DNA from 2 places in the Alteromonas sp. ABH2_165 genome. Region 1 is predicted to be linked to the other one. Evidence: predicted binding sites of a transcription regulator. Region 1 holds the regulator's gene; the other holds the start of a gene.
The links. Region 1 encodes sigma-54, which starts transcription at its own class of promoters, with help from an activator protein. Its sites were predicted from a motif close to GTTGGCACGNNNNTNGNNT; they were not measured.
Positions count from the first base shown of each region.

Region 2: the regulator sigma-54 is predicted to act here: its motif matches at 4,189-4,207, upstream of nirB (nitrite reductase large subunit NirB).

Region 1 covers NZ_JBSWWF010000006.1:271,542-278,178, reverse strand. The annotation lists gene lptC (LPS export ABC transporter periplasmic protein LptC) at 1-221, shown strand, start outside; gene lptA (lipopolysaccharide transport periplasmic protein LptA) at 190-759, shown strand; gene lptB (LPS export ABC transporter ATP-binding protein) at 759-1,484, shown strand; gene ACXAFQ_RS13630 (RNA polymerase factor sigma-54) at 1,575-3,053, shown strand; gene hpf (ribosome hibernation promoting factor) at 3,083-3,370, shown strand; gene ptsN (PTS IIA-like nitrogen regulatory protein PtsN) at 3,379-3,822, shown strand; gene rapZ (RNase adapter RapZ) at 3,868-4,713, shown strand; gene ACXAFQ_RS13610 (HPr family phosphocarrier protein) at 4,713-4,985, shown strand; gene ACXAFQ_RS13605 (substrate-binding periplasmic protein) at 5,015-5,779, shown strand; gene mgtE (magnesium transporter) at 5,901-6,637, shown strand, end outside.
Region 2 covers NZ_JBSWWF010000006.1:125,508-132,144, forward strand. The annotation lists gene ACXAFQ_RS12930 (bifunctional protein-serine/threonine kinase/phosphatase) at 1-749, shown strand, start outside; gene cynS (cyanase) at 769-1,218, shown strand; gene ACXAFQ_RS12940 (hypothetical protein) at 1,286-1,555, opposite strand; gene ACXAFQ_RS12945 (OsmC family protein) at 1,662-2,093, opposite strand; gene ACXAFQ_RS12950 (SulP family inorganic anion transporter) at 2,510-4,075, shown strand; gene nirB (nitrite reductase large subunit NirB) at 4,403-6,637, shown strand, end outside.

The sequences.
Region 1 (6,637 bases):
ATGTGCTGATTAAGAGTCTGAATCCTGACGAGTTCGTTCAGACCATTACAACTGATTTCATTAAGGTTAATCTGGATGATAAAACGATGACATCCGATCAACCTGTTGATATCCGCGGTGTTCAGACCATCATCAAAAGCAATGGTTTTAATGCAAACCTGCGTACCCAACAATATGAGTTGATAGATCATGTTCAAACGATTTATTCCCCTGGCAGCTAGCCTGATAACAACGATCTCTGTTGCTGTAATGCCCACAGTAGCCTTGGCCGACAACACAGATTTCGACAAGCCAATTAAAGTTGATGCGAAGTCGCAGTTCATTGACGGCAAGAAGAAAACATCTACCTTTAAAGAAGACGTGAAGATTACCCAGGGTTCGTTGGTGATTACCGCCGATGAAGTTCAGGTTATTGCTAGCGACGGTGACGGTAAAGAAGTGTTTGTGGCCTATGGCGAACCGGCCAGCTATTCACAAACCATGGACGATGGTGCACAGGTAAAAGCCAGCGCCAATGAAATTCGTTACGAAGTTGCCAGTAAGCTCATTTCCCTGCAAGGTCAGGCTCAAATTCAGCAAGATAGCAGCATGGTTCAAGGCGATAGCATTCGTTATGACATGGGCAAAGAGCAGCTTCTTGCCACCGGCGGTGACAGCTCGAGCAGTGGTCGTGTTACCACGGTATTTCAGCCAGAAACCGTAAAAGGGCTGTCTGAAGACGAAAAGAAAAGCGATGACAACGAAGGTGACAATCAGTAATGGCCACGTTAACCGCGAGCCATTTGGCTAAGTCGTACAAATCTCGTCAGGTTGTGCGCGATGTAAGCCTTTCTGTGTCTACCGGTCAAATTGTGGGTTTGTTGGGCCCCAATGGTGCGGGAAAAACCACCACCTTTTACATGATTGTAGGATTGGTGCCACTGGATAAAGGCAAAATTAATATCGACGAAAATGAGCTGACTCACGAGCCAATGCACGAGCGTGCACGTCGCGGCATTGGCTATTTGCCGCAGGAAGCATCGATATTCAGAAAGCTCACGGTACATGAAAATATCATGGCTATTTTGCAAACCCGTAAGGATTTAAAAAGCCATCAGCGTGAAGAAGAAGCCGACGCGCTACTTGATGAATTTAATATTAACCATATACGTAATAGTACAGGTATGAGTTTGTCGGGTGGTGAACGCCGCCGGGTTGAGATTGCCAGAGCCTTAGCAGCTAACCCACAATTTATTTTGCTTGATGAACCCTTTGCCGGAGTTGATCCAATTTCGGTTAATGATATAAAGAAGATCATTCAACATTTAAGAGACAGAGGTATAGGCATCCTGATTACCGATCACAACGTAAGGGAAACCCTTGATGTTTGTGAAGAAGCCTATATCGTCAGTCATGGAGAACTGATTGCTCAGGGCACCGCAGAACAGGTATTAAGTAATCAAAAAGTTCGAGATGTATACCTAGGTGAGCAATTCAGGCTATAGTTAAGTTATCGGGCATAACAAACCGCAATTTAAGAATAATAAATCGCCGTTTTAGCCAGATACTTTTTGCAGAGTTAATATAAGACGTAGATGAAACCATCTTTACAGCTAAAATTTAGTCAACAACTGACAATGACGCCGCAACTTCAGCAGGCGATCAAACTATTGCAGTTGTCGACGCTGGATTTACAACAGGAAATTCAGGAAGCACTGGATTCTAATCCGCTGCTGGAAGTGGACGACAGTTCAGACAACGATGTTGTTGAGAAGAATAATCTCGATAACGACGACAGCATGCCTGAATCTGCGTCAGCCTCGGAAAGCATGGATACCGGCGAAGCGCTGGAAAAAAATGACCTGCCCGATGAACTCCCTCTCGACAGCACCTGGGACGAATACATTTCTGCGTCTTCTGCGCCTGCCCCCGGTCCTGCCGGCGGTGATGACGAGCAAATATTCCAAGGTGAAACCACCGAAAATATTCAAGACCATCTGCTTTGGCAGATGCGCCTAACGCCTTTCTCAGACATCGACCGCGCTATCGCGCTGGCCATCATCGACTCGATTGATGAATCGGGTTACCTCACTGTTACCGTGGAAGACATTCTGCAAAGCGTGAACAGTGAAGACATGGAAGAGCCGGTAGAAGAAGATGAAGTGGAATGCGTACTCAAGCGCATCCAATTGTTCGACCCAATCGGTTCTGGCTCGCGTACACCGCAAGAATGTTTGTTGGTGCAATTAACGCAATACGCCCCCGATACCCCTTGGCTGGAAGAAGCCAGATTACTGTTAAGAGAGCACGCCGATTTACTTGGCAGCAAAGATTACCGTACGCTGATGCGGAAAACGCGCCTGAAAGAAGACCAGCTTCGTGAAGCTATGCGTCTACTGCAAACGCTGAATCCGCGTCCGGGTAGTGCACTTATCACTAAGGAACCAGAATACGTTATTCCAGACGTTTCTGTGGCGAAGAAAAACGGCCGTTGGGTAGTAGAACTCAACCCAGACAGCCTGCCGAAGTTAAGTGTTAACCAACAATACGCCGCAATGAGCCGTAAGGCCCGCAATAGCAGCGATTCACAATTTATTCGCTCTCATATGCAGGAAGCGAAATGGTTTATCAAGAGCCTTGAAAGCCGTAACGACACCCTGCTTAAAGTAGCGAACTGCATTGTTCAGCAACAAATGGGCTTTTTTGAGCATGGCCCTGAAATGATGAAACCAATGGTGCTGAACGATGTCGCAGAAATGGTAGATATGCATGAATCAACCATTTCCCGGGTTACCACCCAGAAGTACATGCATACGCCTCGAGGCATTTTTGAGTTGAAGTACTTCTTCTCAAGCCACGTGGCCACAGAGTCCGGTGGTGAGTGTTCATCCACAGCGATTCGCGCACTGATTAAAAAGCTGGTTGCGGCTGAAAAGCCAAGCAAACCGCTGAGCGACAGCAAGATTGCTTCGTTGTTGGCCGATCAAGGCATCATGGTTGCCCGGCGAACAATAGCAAAGTACCGGGAGTCCCTATCGATCCCGCCGTCTAACCAACGCAAAAGCCTCATTTAATGGGCTGCTCAAAATAAGGAAGACGAAATATGCAAATAAACCTTACTGGTCATCATGTTGAGATCACAGATTCTTTGCGTACCTATGTCGATACGAAATTCAGTAAACTAGAACGTCACTTCGACCACATATCGAATGTGCACGTAATTTTGAATGTCGAAAAACTTAATCAGAAAGCAGAAGCAACGGTTTTCCTCAGTGGCGCAGAGGTTTTTGCCTCTTCCGAAAATCAGGACATGTACGCAGCTATCGACAGCATGGTAGATAAGCTCGACCGGCAGGTTCTGAAACACAAGGAAAAGCTTAAAAAGCATTAATTGAATTCATGGATATACAAGCCATAGTTAGCCTGGATCGCACTGAATGTGCGGTCCAGTGCAATAGTAAAAAGCGCATTCTCGAAATCATCAGTGGGATTGCCGCTAAAAACAACGCAGATATCGATGAAGCCACGGTGTTAAGTGCTCTAATGGCACGTGAACGCATGGGCAGCACAGGTATTGGTAATGGTATCGCGCTTCCTCATGGTCGCCTTGCCGGACTCGAAAAAGTGATTGCCATTGTCGTAACCACTACGCCAGCCATTAATTTCGATGCCATAGACAATAAACCCGTCGATATTTTCTTCACCCTTTTGGTACCGCAGGAACAAACTGACGGTCACCTGCAAACGCTCGCCATGGTTGCTGGCAAGCTTAGCGATAAAGAGACAATAAAAAGTATCCGAAAAGCTGATACAAGTGATGATATTATTCGCGCATTACAGTAAGTTATTGTAAACGCCTGCGTTAACACGGTATTTCAGGAGAAAAACGTGAAGCTCATTATCATCAGTGGTCGTTCCGGTTCAGGGAAATCCGTCGCATTACGGGCGCTGGAAGACCTCGGTTACTATTGCGTAGATAACATCCCGGTTAATCTACTCCCTGCACTCACCCATACCGTCGCCGACGAGTACGAGCAGGTTGCAGTGAGCATTGATGTTCGTAACCTGCCTAAAGATCCTGCCGAACTGGTGGAAATTCTCGATTACTTGCCAGAATCCTGGACCGTTACCATCGTGTATATCGATGCGGGCGACGACATGCTGCTGAAACGCTTCAGCGAAACCCGTCGTTTGCACCCGTTGGCACGTTTGAATAAATCGTTGTCGGATGCCATTCAAACAGAAAAAGAGCTGCTGGCCCCTATTGCTGAGCGTGCCGACCTCAATATTGATACCGACTCACTCAGTATTCACCAGCTCGCTGAACTCATCCGTGAGCGTATTCTTGGAAAAAAAAGCTCCCGACTCGTACTGGTGTTCGAATCGTTTGGCTTCAAACACGGTATTCCAAAAGATGCTGATTACGTGTTTGATGCCCGCTTCCTTCCCAATCCACACTGGGAGCCAGACTTAAAACATCTTACTGGCCTTGATGCGCCTGTGCAGGTATTCTTAAGCTCTCAGCCCATCGTGACGAAGTTTATCTGGCAAATCCAGAACCTAATCACTACCTGGTTGCCTCACCTCGAGCGCAATAATCGCAGTTATGTTACCGTTGCCATTGGCTGTACCGGTGGTCAGCATCGTTCTGTTTACGTAGCAGAATCGCTGGCAAAGAACTTCCGTGAAAACCACCCTGATGTACAAATCAGGCACCGTGAGCAAAGTAAGTAATGCGTGTAGAGAAATCACTGACAATTGTAAACAAACTCGGTTTGCATGCCCGAGCGGCAACCCAATTGGTTCAGTTGGCCAATCAGTTTGATGCTGAAGTCACCTTGCACAAAGGTGACAAACAGGCCAATGCCAATAGCGTGTTGGGATTAATGATGATGGAAAGCCATCAAGGCGAACAGGTAGTCGTGGTGTCTGAAGGGCCAGACGCAGAAGCAGCAATGGATGCTGTAGAAGCGCTAATTGCCGGTAGGTTTAACGAAGACGAGTGATCGCACACTCACAACAAATGGAATTGAACGTGTCTGTTAGAAGTGTTACCCAGCTGCTGTTCAGCATGCTGGCCATATTAGTTTGTACTCCCCAAATCAATGCCGCTGAAGACAATGCCCCTACCCTGGGGATCAGTGCGGCACATTGGCCGCCTTATATTTACCACCAGAATGATGTGCTTACCGGCGAAGATTACGAACTGTTAAAACAGATACTCGCCCACATGCACTACGAATTACAAAGCTATCCGCTCCCTGAAAGACGGGTTGGTGAACAAATTGCCCGGGGTGGCATTGATATCGTAGTCGGCGCCGCGCGTAACGAAGACAGACAACGTAATAACCTGTTCTCGATACCGTATCGCGCTGAGTTTATCGGCTTCGCGTATATTCCCGAGCGCGCAGGCGAGTTTGCGGGAAAAACACTGTTTCAACTGTTAAGCGAAGGGCGCACGCTGGCACTCAATACCAGCGGCTGGTATGGCAGTGAGTTTGAAGAGAAAATCGCTTCACGCTTTCCCAATCAGCTTATCCATTTGGAAAATGTAAAGCGAAGACTGGCTTTTCTTAAGCGTGAACGTGTGGATTTGATTCTGGATGACACGGCAGTATTACAGTTTACCGCCGACTCAAATGATATTGCATTAACGCTAGGTAACGCGATTATCCAAAAGCAAAACGTTCATTTCATGTTCAGTAAATACAGCGTGTCACCCGAGTTTGTCAGCCAATTCAATGAGGTGCTGCAGAGTTACCTCAATGAACGACCAACGAGCCACACGCTGTTTAAATAACAGCCAACTGGCCGTTTATTCTGTATTTATATGGTTTTATCATACTCTGACACGATGACAGCATAAGCGGGCTGCGGTATGCTAAGCGCCAATCTCCCTGTTTGTTTCTCAAAGGATTTCCGTGGCAGAAGCACTCGAAAGCAAATCACCACAAAGCCAGTTAAGGGCGCTTAATGCAGCGTTGACCGACGGCCGTTTCGTGTCGGTGCGCAAGATGCTTCACGAGCTGCCAGCCAGTGATGTAGCGTTAATCCTTGAATCCAGCCCAACTAAAACCCGTGATGAATTGTGGGAGCTCATCGACGGTGATTTCCACGGCGACATTTTAGAAGAACTGTCTGAAGACGTTCGTAACGGCATTATCAGCAAGATGGTGCCGGAAAAAGTGGTTGATGCGCTTGAAGAGATGGACACCGATGACCTGGCAGAAACCCTAAGCTCCCTGCCAGAAGAGGTACTGCAAGGTATTCTTGAATCCATGGACGCACAAGACAGAGTGCGGGCTGAACAGGCCATGTCCTACGGAGAAGAAACCGCCGGTTTCATCATGAATACCGACACCATTACCTTGCGTCCTGATGTGACCGTGGATGTGGTGTTGCGCTACTTGCGCTTGAAAGGCGACTTGCCTGAAAACACCGATACCTTTTATGTGGTGAACCGTACCGATAACCTGGTTGGTTTGGTGCCGGTTGCCCGATTACTTACTGCCGACCCTGACGATACCGTGTCCGAAGTTATGGACGACGACCCTGAAGCCATTCCGGTGAACATGCCCGACGATGAAGTCGCTAGCCTATTTGAGCGCTACAACTGGCTGTCTGCTCCGGTAATCGACGATAAACAGCGTCTAGTAGG
Region 2 (6,637 bases), 150 kb from region 1:
GGGTGAAATCCCGTTATGTGGTGGGGGCGCCAGAGCAACGCTTTGGCAAAACGGCGTTCTATAGCGTAACGGATTACGTGGCGGGTAAATCACTGGCGCAATGGCTGGAAGATAACCCGCAACCGGATCTAGACACCGTTCGCCTCATCATTGAGCAAGTGGCGCGCGCATTAATGGCGCTACACCGAAAAGACGTGTTGCACAGAGATTTACGCCCTGAAAATGTCATGGTAAACGAACACAGTGCCGTTACCCTGATTGATTTGGGGGCCGCGTCAGTGGCGGGCATTAACGAGTTTATCGACAGTGAAGACGTGGTTCCTGGCACCGCGATTTACGCCGCACCGGAGTATTTTCTTGGTCAGGCCGGGAGCGAATATTCAGATCAGTTCTCTTTAGCGGTTATGACCTACTACATGCTGAGCGGGCGGTATCCTTATGGAATTAATGTGGCGAAGTGTCGTAGCGTCACCGCTCAGCGCAAATTGAAGTACGCCAGTGTCCTCGATGCCGACCGAAGCATTCCTTTTTGGCTTGATCACACATTAAAGCGGGCGCTACAACCCAATCCGGTAAAACGTTACGACGTATTGTCGGAATTCATACACGAACTTCATCATCCGAATCCAGCATTTCTGCGCCGCGAGCGCCCGCCATTATTAAAGCGTAATCCCGTTGCTTTTTGGCAGGGGGTAAGTGCGGTGTTGTTATGCCTGGTGCTATTTCTTCTCTTTGAGAAATTCCAATAACCTGAAAATGGAGCAACCAATGATTACTGATAGACAGCAAGTCACCGCCATGATTATGAGCGCGAAAGTGAGCAAGCAAATCAAATGGTCCCAGGCCGCCGAAGTAATTGGTGAATCAAAAGAATGGAGTACGGCAGCCTGTTTGGGGCAGATGGCCATGACGAAAACTCAGGCTGAAGCCGTAGGCACGTTGTTCGATTTATCCGAGGAGGCCGTTGCATGGCTTCAAATAGCACCTTACAAAGGCTCTTTGCCTACAGCAGTACCTACCGATCCATTGATTTATCGTTGGTACGAATTGGTGAATGTGTATGGCACAACGTTAAAAGAGCTCATCCATGAGGAGTTTGGTGACGGCATTATGAGTGCTATCGATTTCGAAATGGACTTAACACGGGAGCCAGACCCGAAAGGGGATAGGGTGAAAGTGGTGATGTCTGGAAAATTCCTGCCTTACAAAACCTACTAAACGATCTTGTGTTCCCTCGGAGGATAACTCCAGAGGCTTCGGGGCATGTTTAGCATGCCCCATTTTTCTATTTTCTCACCACATGCAAAAACCAGCCAACAAACACTGATATCAAAATTGAGAAGAACCCCAGTAACGGTAAAATTGAAAGTACCCAGTTGCGTACTTGTTCCGGTTCGGCATCTACGCCGAGTGGCAAAAACAGCAGTCCAAGTGTGGTTGCTACGAAAATAGCAATTGAGGAGGTAAGGGTTGCACGCCACAGCGGCAATGGCATTACCCAATTGATAATAAAAGCGATAATGATAGCGACGGCGGCAAGTAAATATGCAATCACGTTAACTCCCGAAAGCCTGTAAAAAGCGCATAGTCTGCAATGCTGCGGGCAGAATTGCAATGCTGCAACAGACTAACCGGAGTGTTGAAGCGTTTATTGCACTAGGTTAGTTAGACAGTGTGTAATCTAGAGTAATCTCTGCGTTGAGAAGCTTGGAGATTGGGCAGTTCTGCTTCGCACCATTGGCAATTTCAGCAAACTTGTCGTCATCGATTCCGCTAACTTTTGCTTCCAGTGTCAATGCAGACTGAGAAACCTTAAAGCCGTCTCCGTCTTTTTCTAAGGTAACGGCAGCATCAACTTTTAACTCGCCTTCGCTGTAACCTGCATCTGAAAGTGCAAATGAAAGTGCCATGGCGAAACAACTGCTGTGCGCACCGGCAATTAATTCCTCTGGGTTAGTACCAGATTTATCTTCGAAGCGTGTATTAAATCCGTAAGGTTGATCACTCAGTGCACCGCTTCCTAAACTTACGTGGCCTTTACCGTCTTTACCCAGAGGCTGATAATGCGCTGAACCTGTTTTTACAATAGCCATAATGACTCCCTTTGCGTTATTAGTGAGAAAACCGGCACAGCTGAGTATTATCGGTAATACTTCATGCTAAGCCGTAAACCGGTTTCCATGTTGTTGTCACAATCGTTTGATTAGGTGTTGATAAGAGTCAATGCAGCGACTATGCCGAATCAAAATGATAAAATTGGCTTCGCCTCTAGCCCTTGTAGCGTATGGGAAAAAGAAACATGGGCGTGTTTTTTAGCCAGCGATGTGTCAGGTTCTATCTTCGGAGCGACTGTAACCGTTACAGCATCGTTGTACCTTTTGCATGACATTAGATGGGTCTCTTAAGTGACTTTTAACATTTTGTTAAAAGATTTTAATGAGGCATGGTGATAGAATCGCCGACCGTTTTTTAACCACACTGTTTAAATCACACAACCTGTTGGACACCTATGTTTGATCTGATAAATAGCAAAGACAGCAACATAAAAAATGATGTGCTGTCTGGCATTACTGTTGCGCTGGCCTTGGTACCCGAAGCGGTAGCCTTCGCATTCGTAGCGGGCGTTGAGCCAATGATTGGTTTGTACGCTGCCTTTATGATGGGCCTCATTACCTCTGCCATTGGCGGTCGCCCGGGAATGATTTCCGGCGCAACCGGTGCGATGGCCGTGGTCATGGTGGCGTTGGTGGCGCAACATGGCGTGCAGTACTTATTTGCTGCGGTCATTCTTGCCGGTATCCTGCAGATATTGTGCGGTATCTTCCGTCTTGGCAAATTCATCCGACTGGTGCCTTATCCGGTAATGTTGGGCTTTGTGAATGGCCTTGCCATTGTTATTTTCCTGGCCCAGTTAGGTCAGTTTAAAGTTCAGAGTGTTACCGGTGGCCTGGAGTGGATGCAAGGCACCATGCTTTACATCATGCTGGGGCTTACCGCGCTCACCATGGCAATTATTTATCTGCTGCCAAAGCTGACAAAAGCGGTACCTGCGTCGCTGGTCGCCATCGTTACCATTACCCTATTGGTGCATGGTCTTGACCTTGAAGCCCGCACGGTTATCGATTTTGTCCGTGACCTGTTACCGGCCGATCAGAAAGACACGGCAACCCTGGCCGGTGAATTGCCGTCATTTGCTATTCCTATGGTGCCGCTGAACTGGGATACGCTGATGATTATCCTGCCTACCTCGGTGATTTTGTGTCTGGTTGGTTTGATTGAATCGCTGCTGACGCTGACATTAATTGACGAACTCACCGACACCCGTGGTCGTGGTAACAAAGAGTGTGTTGGTCAGGGGGTGGCGAACACCGTAAACGGTTTCTTTGGTGGCATGGGTGGTTGTGCCATGATTGGTCAGTCGATGATCAACATTAATTCTGGTGGCCGTGGCCGCTTGTCGGGTATTACTGCAGCTGTCGTGCTGTTGGGCTTCATTTTGTTTGCCGCTCCTCTTATCGAAATGATTCCGCTGGCGGCGCTGGTGGGTGTCATGTTCGTGGTGGTAATCGGTACGTTTGAATGGGCATCATTCCGCATTATTCGTGGCGTAAATAAAGAAGACGCTTTTGTTCTGTTCCTGGTTACTGCGGTGACGGTTATTTCCGACCTGGCTATTGCGGTTGTGGTGGGTGTGATTGTGTCTGCGTTGGTATTCGCCTGGAAAGCAGCCCGCTATATTGAAGCCAAAACCCATATCGATGAAGATGGTTGGAAAGTGTATACACTACGCGGTCCGGTGTTCTTCGGCTCAATTCATCATTTTAAAGAAATGTTTGATGTGGCCGGTGATCCCGAGCATGTCGTCATTGATTTTAATAACAGCCGTATCTGGGATTCCTCCGGTATTGATGCGCTGGACAGCCTGGCTGATAAATATGAACAACAGGGCAAGAAACTGCATATTCGTCACATCAGTGAGGAATGTCGGGGATTGCTGAAGAAAGCCGATAAGTTTGTTGAAATTAACGTTAATGAAGATCCTCGTTATCGTGTAGCAACAGATAAATTAGGCTGAGATTAATCCCGGTACTTTGCATTTTTATGGTGCAAATGCATTTTGATAGTGCGATTTGTTTCGGAGAACCCTTTGGTTGACGACCTAAGTTATTGAAATTTAGTTATGAAAAAATTGGCACTGTTAGTGCAAGGTAATAATCATACTGATACCACCGGTATCAATGTCAGGTAACGCAAGCTTATCTATAGCGTGTTCTCCGCTTTAGCAGCATCAACCTGATGCAGAAAAATTTTGTGCACGTTTAGTGCGAAACAGGCAAAGAAGCCCACCTTCAGTTTTTACTGAAAGTGGGCTTTTTTTATGGCTCAGAATAAGGGTTCAGAAATGACAGCATCAACGACTAGCAAGCGAATCGTCATTGTCGGTAACGGCATGGTCGGTCACCATTTCGTCGAGCAGTTGGTAAACAGCAACGCAAACTGCGAAATCATCGTATTGAGCGGTGAGAAACGTCTGGCTTATGACCGTGTTCATTTATCATCGTGGTTCAGCGGCAGTCGCGCTGAAGATCTGGCTATGACTGATGAAGCCACTTACGACAGTTGGGGCGTGAAATACTACACCGACGCCATGGTGACTGAGATTAACCGTGATAATAAGTCTGTCAGCACGGCGCAGGGCACGTTCCATTACGACGTGCTGGTATTGGCTACCGGTTCTTATCCTTTTGTTCCTCCTATTCCTGGCAACGACCAGGAGCACTGCCTGGTATATCGTACTATTGAAGATCTCGAAGCCATTGAAGCTTCTGCGGCAGTAAGTAAAACCGGTGTTGTCGTGGGCGGTGGTCTGCTCGGACTCGAAGCGGCGAATGCACTAAAGCAAGCCGGCCTCGAAACTCATGTAGTTGAATTTGCGCCTCAGCTTATGGCGGTTCAGCTCGACGAAGCGGGTGGTGACCTGCTGCGCAATAAAATTGAAGATCTTGGCGTGGTTGTTCACACGCAAAAGGCGACACAGGTTATCGAAGCAGGTGAAGAAGCACGTTATCGTATGGCATTTGCCGACGGCAGCGCGCTGGAAACCGACATGATTCTGTTCTCTGCCGGTATTCGCCCTAGCGATCAATTAGGTCGCCTAGCGGGTCTCGATGTTGGCGAGCGTGGCGGTATTATCATTAATAACCAGTGCCAGACTTCAGATCCAAACGTATACGCTATTGGTGAATGTGCACTTTGGGAAAGCCGCATTTATGGCTTGGTTGCTCCGGGTTACTCAATGGCGCGGGCTGCCGTTTCACATATTACTGGTGGCGATCTGGAATTCGCCGGTGCTGATATGAGTACCAAGCTGAAGCTGATGGGCGTTGACGTAGGTTCAATCGGTGATGCCCACGGCCGTACAGCGGGCAGCTTAAGTTACACCTATCACAACCAGCCTGAAGGTATTTACAAGCGCCTCATCGTTGATGGTGCACAGAAGAAAGTGATCGGTGCTGTGCTGGTGGGTGACACCAGTGACTACGATACACTGCTTCAATATAGCCTGAACGACATTGATATTCCTGAACATGCCGAGTCGTTAATCTTGCCATCTGCCGGCGAGAAGCCAGCCCTGGGTGCGGATGCACTGCCTGACACCGCCACCGTATGTTCGTGCCACAACGTCTCTAAAGGTGATATTACTGCGGCTATCGACGGCGGTTGCTGTAGCGTAGGTGAAGTGAAATCCTGCACTAAGGCTGCAACCGGCTGTGGTGGCTGTGCGGCACTGCTTAAAAACGTGGTTGACGGTGAACTGGAGAAGCGTGGCGTAGAAGTTTCTAAAGCCATTTGTGAGCACTTCAACTATACCCGCCAAGAGCTGTATCACATGGTTAAAGTGGAAGAAATCCACAGCTTTGATGAACTGCTCGAAAAGCACGGTGAAGGTTTAGGTTGTGATATTTGTAAGCCCGCTGTGGGCTCAGTGCTGGCTTCGGTGTGGAACGATTACATTCTTACCCAGAACAACCTGCCGTTACAAGATACCAACGATACCTACCTAGGAAACATGCAGAAAGACGGTACTTACTCGATTGTACCTCGTGTTCCAGGTGGGGAAATTACACCTGAAGGACTCATTCTGATTGGTGAAATCGCCAAAGAATACGGTCTGTACACCAAAATTACCGGTGGTCAACGCATCGACTTGTTCGGCGCACGTGTAGAGCAGTTACCTGATATCTGGGAAAAACTGGTAGCGGGTGGTTTTGAAACAGGTCATGCCTACGCCAAATCTCTACGTACCGTTAAATCTTGTGTAGGTAGCACCTGGTGTCGTTACGGTGTTCAGGATTCTGTAGGCCAGGCCATCGATCTGGAAAACCGCTACAAAGGGTTACGTGCCCCGCATAAAATTAAATTTGCTGTATCTGGTTGTACCCGTGAGTGTGCAGAGGCACAAGGTAAAGATATTGGCGTTATTGCCACCGAAAATGGTTGGAACCTCTATGTATGCGGAAACGGTGGTATGAAACCGCGTCACGCAGACCTCTTTGCTACCGACCTCGACAGCGAAACGCTGGTGAAATACATCGACCGAGTACTGATGTTCTATGTGAAAACCGCCGACCGTTTA